DNA from 2 places in the Paucibacter hankyongi genome. Region 2 is predicted to be linked to the other one. Evidence: predicted binding sites of a transcription regulator. Region 2 holds the regulator's gene; the other holds the start of a gene.
What was found. The regulator FNR, encoded in region 2, switches genes on or off when oxygen is low (the NO sensors DNR and NnrR bind a similar motif). The targets are predictions, from matches to a motif close to TTGATNNNNATCAA.

Region 1 (2,927 bases), on a different contig from region 2:
CGTTGCGCTGAACGAGCACTGCGCCGTGCTGCACTACCAGTATCAAGACGAGCAGCGTCCCGCAGAGAGCCTCAGCTTCTTGATCGACGCGGGCGCTCAGGTGAACGGTTATGCCTCCGACATCACCCGCACCTGGACCCATGGTAATGCCGCCAGCGCCGAGTTCGACGCGCTGCTGGCCGCAATGGAGAGCGCCCAGCTGGCGCTGGTGGACGAGGTGCGCGCCGGGGTGGACTACCGTGAGATACATCTCAGCACCCATCGTCGTATCGCTGCCATCCTGCAGCAGCAGGGCATCGTCAAGATGAGCGTCGAGGCACAACTCGCTGAACGCGTGACCTCGAGCTTTATGCCGCATGGCATCGGCCATCTGCTCGGGCTGCAGGTGCACGACATTGGTGGCTTCATGGCTGACGAGCGTGGCGCGCTGGCGCCCAAGCCCGAGGGCCATCCCTATTTGCGCCTGACCCGCACGCTGCAAGCCGGCATGGTGGTGACGATCGAGCCGGGGCTGTATTTCATCCCGACACTGTTGCGCCAACTGCGGGCCAGCCCTGCATCTGCTTCGGTGGACTGGGCCTTGGTGGAGCGCCTCGGCCGCTTCGGCGGCATCCGCATCGAGGACGATGTGGTCTGCCGCGCCGAGGGTGGGCCGGAGAATATGACGCGGGATGCGTTTGCCGTCTTGTAAGGCGAACGAGTCGAAAGAGAAAAGCCGCTGCGGCCCTGATGGGCGGCAGCGGCTTTTTCAATGGCTAGGCTGGCTTAGAAGCGCATGCCCAGGCCCACGCCGACCAGCAGCGGATCGACCTTGAATTCGCCGATGTCCGTGCCCTTGGAGTAGACGGTGGTCTTGATCTGAACCTTCTTGATGTCGATGTTCAGGTACAGATTCTTGGCAACTTCAATGTCAGCACCGATCTGTGCGGAGAAGCCCCAGCTGTTGTTCTTCAGGCTCAGGTCCAGCGGCGCCACGTTCGAGTCGAACTTGATGCTGGACAGATTGGTGTAGTTCACGCCCAGACCCACGTAAGGACGGAAAGTGCTGGTGGGGCTGAAGTGGTACTGCGCGCTCAGGGTGGGAGGCAGGTGCTTGAAGCTGCCGATCTTGCCCACGCCAGTGACCGACAGGTCTTGCGATTGCGGGTAGGTCAGGATCAACTCGGCGGCAATATTGGGGGTGATGAAGTAGGTGATGTCCACTTCAGGCAGCCACTTGTTGTTGATCGAGGCTTCGGCAGGCGAACCCACCACGGCGCTCAAAGTGGTGCGCAGTTTGTCGCTGTTGGTGTTGGCCGAATCCAGATGCACAGCGCGTGCGCGCACCAGCCAAGGGCCTTCTTGTTGGGCTTGAGCGGCGAAAGAGGTGCAGGCCAAAGCGGCGGCTGCGGACACGGTGGCGATAACGCTGAAGAGCTTGCTTGTCATTGATCTACTTCCTAAAAAGCCGGGAACAGCCCCGATGGAAGAGATTTGAAGCTGTTGGCCTGGGTAAACCCTTGATCTAACGCAAAGTCAAAAAAGCCCTCGCGGGGAGGGCTTCTTCAAATTGATCTTGCGCAAGAAGCTCAGCCAAGACTGAGGCGTTTGCACAACTCCAACGTCAAAGCGGATTGATTGAGCGTATAGAAGTGGATGCTGGGCGCGCCGCCGGCGATCAGGCGCTCGCAAACGCGGGTCATCACCTCCAGCCCGAATTCGCGAATGCTGGCCACATCGTCCATATAGCCTTCCATCTTCAGGGCCACCCAGCGCGGGATCTCAATGCCGTCGCGTGCCGCGAACTGGGCGATGCGAGCGTAGTTGTGGAAGGGCATGATGCCCGGCACGATCGGCGCGTCCACACCCAACTTGCGTGCTTCATCGACGAAGTGGAAGTAGGCATCGGGGTTGAAGAAGAACTGCGTGATCGCCGAGTTAGCCCCGGCACGCATCTTGGCGGCGAAGTGTTGCAGGTCCTTGGCCGCGTAGCGCTGCTGCGGGTGGTACTCGGGGTAGGCGGCCACTTCGATCTGCCAATCCGCGCCTTGGGTTTCGCGGATGAAGGCGACCAGCTCGGAGGCATAACGGAACTCACCGGCGGTAGCGGTGCCGCTGGGCAGGTCGCCGCGCAAGGCCACCACACGGCGAATGTTTTGCGCGCGATAGGTGGCCAAAATCTCGGCGATGTTCTCGCGCGTGGAGCCTACGCAGGAGAGGTGTGGCGCGGCCTCAAAGCCGGCCGCCGCAATGTCCATCACCGTGCTGAGGGTCTTGTCGCGGGTGGAGCCGCCGGCGCCATAGGTGACGCTGAAGTAATGCGGCTTCAGCACGCTCAGGTCTTGCACCACGGTCTTGAGCTTCTCGGTGCCCACCGGTGTGTTGGGCGGGAAGAACTCGAAACTGACTGGAATGCGGGGTGTTGCTGTGCTCATGGCTTGTCTTTCGCAGCCTCGGGCGCTTGCGCCCAGAGGAAAAATTCTTTGTTGCCGTCACCGCCGGTGATGGCACTCTCAAAATAGCCCAGCACCTGCCAGCCCTGCTCTCGGGCGGCTTGGCGTGCCTGGGTTTCCAGCAGCGGGTATTGCTTGGCGTCTTTGACCAGGCCGCCGCGGGCCAGCGCCTTCTTGCCCAGCTCGAACTGCGGTTTCACCAGCAGCAAGACCTGACCCTTGGGCGCCAGCCAGGCGGCCAGATGGGGCAGGGCGCCCAGCATCGAAATAAAGCTGAGGTCACCGACGATCAAGGCAAAGCCTTCGGGCGGCGCGTGCTGCGCCAGCGCCGAACCTGCCAGCTCGCGCACATGCAAATGCTCCAGCCCCACCACCTGGGGGTTCTGGCGCAGCTGCTCGTGCAACTGGCTGTGGCCCACGTCCACGCCGACCACCTTGGCCGCGCCCGCTTTCAGCAGGCAGTCGGTGAAGCCGCCGGTGCTTTGACCCATGTCC
Region 2 (2,927 bases):
ACTGCGTGCTGTAGCCCTGGAAATTCCGGTGCAAACGGCCCTGGCGCTTGGCCACGGCCAGCGAATCGGTCGACAGCGCAAAGTGATCCATGCCGATATAGCTGTAGCCATGGGTCTCGAAGCCCGCAATGGCTCCAGCCAGCATCGCCACCTTGTCTGCGGCCGGCGGCAACTGCGTCGAATCAATCCGGCGCTGCGGCTTGAAGCGTTGCGGCAAGTGGGCATAGCCATAGAGCGCGATCCGATCCGGCTTCAAGGCCCCCACCTGCGCAATCGTGCGCGCAAAAGACTCCGGCGTTTGCAATGGCAGACCGTAGATCAAGTCCACATTGGTGGACTCAAAGCCCAACTCGCGCGAGGCGCGCATCAAGGCCTCGACGCTTTCGTAACTTTGAATTCGGTGCACCGCCTTTTGCACATCGGCATCGAAATCCTGCACGCCGAAGCTGAGGCGATTGAAGCCGAGTTCACGCAAGTGGCGCAGTCGCTCGTTCGTGACGGTGCGCGGATCAACCTCGATCGACACCTCGGCCCCCGGCGCCACCTTGAAGCGCTCGCGCAGCGCCTGCATCAGCAGGGTCAACTCGGCATCGCTCAAAAAAGTCGGCGAACCGCCACCCAGATGCAGTTGAGACACCGAAGCACCGCGACCCAGATGAGCCAGCGTCAGGTCCATCTCGATGATCAGGGCTTCGAGGTACTCGGCGGCCTTGTCATGATGCTTGGTGATGACCTTGTTGCAGGCGCAGTAATAACAAACCGACTCACAAAAAGGAATGTGCAGGTACAGCGACAAGGGCGAAGCCCCACCCACCAGCGAGCCACTGGCCCGCTGCGCAAGCGCCTGCTCATACTGGGTGGCCGTGAAGGCCTCCACAAATCGATCGGCGGTGGGGTAAGAGGTGTAACGCGGGCCGGACACGTCGAACCGACGCAACAGATCCTCGTTGATATTAGGGGTGGCCGTCGAAGAGGTCGAAGCGGGGGCGGCTTGAATGTTCTGTACCATGGCGCACACTGTGCCAAGGCTTTGGCCACCCGACTTGATCAGGATCAAGCTTCCCACGCTTGTTCGCACCAACAATGCGGCAACGTTTGAGGTACATCATGCTCATGCCCGTCAAAACTTCGCAACTCTCCAAGGACTCGTCGGAGCGCTCACGCCACGACGAAGCCGTCAGCCGGCACGCCAGCCGGATCGAAACAAGGCCCATGATGAACGCCACGCTACCGATCAAGATCGAACCCCTGAAGGTTGCCTGTTCGAGCTGCAATTTGCGCGAACTGTGCCTGCCCGTGGGCCTGCATTCGGATGATTTGGCTCAACTCGACAAACTGGTCGCCACCCGCCGCCAAGTCAGCCGCGGTGACACCCTGTTTCGCAGTGGCGACAGTTTTCAATCTTTGTACGCAGTGCGCACCGGCTTTTTCAAAACCTGTGTTGCCTCCGAAGACGGCCGCGATCAGGTGACCGGCTTCCAGATGGCCGGTGAACTGCTGGGCCTGGACGGGATCAGCACCGACCGCCACAGCTGCGACGCGGTGGCCCTGGAGGACTCTTCGGTCTGCGTGATTCCCTACGAACAGTTGGAAGAGCTGTCACGCGAGTTCACCGACCTGCAGCGTCAGTTCCACAAGATCATGAGCCGCGAAATCGTGCGTGACCACGGCGTGATGTTGCTGCTGGGCAGCATGCGGGCCGAGGAGCGTCTGGCCGCGTTTTTGCTGAACCTGACGCAACGCCTGCAGGCACGCGGATTCTCCTCCGCAGCGCTGGTGCTGCGCATGACGCGCGAAGAGATTGGTAGCTATCTGGGCTTGAAGCTGGAGACCGTCAGCCGCACCTTCTCTAAGTTCCAGGATGAAGGGCTGCTGGAAGTGAAGCAGCGTCATCTGCGCATCCTGGATCAAGCGGGCCTGCAAAAGCTGGTCAACAGTACAGCCTGCTGAACCAAACTAGGCCGAGGTCTGTGCTGGGGGAGGAAAGCCGGTCACGGCGCCCTGCCCCCCGTACGCCCTGCCCCCCCCTGCGCTCGCGCAAAACTGTTCGCTCGCCTCCTGCTGCAAACCTAGACGCTAGGTTCAACGCGGCCAAGCCCGCGGATGCGGGTTCTCGGGCTGATTCGGCAGGTCAGCCAGCAGCAAGCTCAGGCTGGAGCTCAGCCCAATGACCAGCCAGAACAGCAGGAAACTCAAGGTATAGATGGCTTGCCTAGGCAAGTCCATTGGCGCCCCGCCAAACCAGGTCAGATCGCTCGGGTCGACCACGGCAAACACCAAGGCCTCCACCACCCCCGCCATCAGGAAAGATGGCCAGATCACCGCCATGGCCATGCGGCTCAGACGGCTGCTACCGTCGCCTTGCGCCTCAGGCAGATCGGCGGAGGGAGAGCCGATCGGCGAATTCATTGCCCACCTGTGGCGGCGTGGTTGCGAGCCTCACGCGCGGGCAACATGGCCTTGGTACCGCTGGCCTTGCTGCTGACCACCTGCTCCTGCAGAACCGGATCGGGATGACTCAGGGCCAGGCTCAAGGTGGCAAAACTGGCCACCACCACCAGGCTCGGTCCACCCACCACCAGCCACATCATCGGCTCACGCCACCAGGACTTGGACTTGCGGCCTTCCGAAGCAGCCAAGGTCTGCGTGCTCTTGTCTTGCGTACTCATGATCATTTGTCTCCGTCGCCGCGATTCATTAACTTAGCACCGCCAGCTTAGCGCGGCACCACAAAGGTTGATTTTTCTTCCAAGGCCAGCCCCGCCTTCGAGACAGAGCCCGCCACTTCGGCGCCATTCAATTGGAACTTGATGGCATGGGCGCCGGTACCGGCCTTGGCGGCCACCTCGGGCGGCACCCGCAGCGCCACCGAGACCCAACGCGCTTCCGCGGGCTGCACCGTCATTTCAACTGGCTTGGCCAGGGCG

Region 1: a site for FNR is predicted at 1,500-1,513, ahead of WG899_RS17885 (OmpW/AlkL family protein). Genes of this name have one in related genera too.

Annotation. Positions count from the first base shown of each region.
Region 1 covers NZ_JBBHJX010000014.1:88,083-91,009, forward strand. Annotated here, with positions in the region: gene pepQ (Xaa-Pro dipeptidase) at 1-691, shown strand, start outside; gene WG899_RS17885 (OmpW/AlkL family protein) at 766-1,428, opposite strand; gene metF (methylenetetrahydrofolate reductase [NAD(P)H]) at 1,569-2,414, opposite strand; gene WG899_RS17895 (TlyA family RNA methyltransferase) at 2,411-2,927, opposite strand, start outside.
Region 2 covers NZ_JBBHJX010000003.1:227,318-230,244, forward strand. Annotated here, with positions in the region: gene hemN (oxygen-independent coproporphyrinogen III oxidase) at 1-1,009, opposite strand, end outside; gene fnr (fumarate/nitrate reduction transcriptional regulator Fnr) at 1,213-1,950, shown strand; gene WG899_RS06975 (hypothetical protein) at 2,083-2,409, opposite strand; gene WG899_RS06980 (hypothetical protein) at 2,406-2,669, opposite strand; gene ccoG (cytochrome c oxidase accessory protein CcoG) at 2,717-2,927, opposite strand, start outside.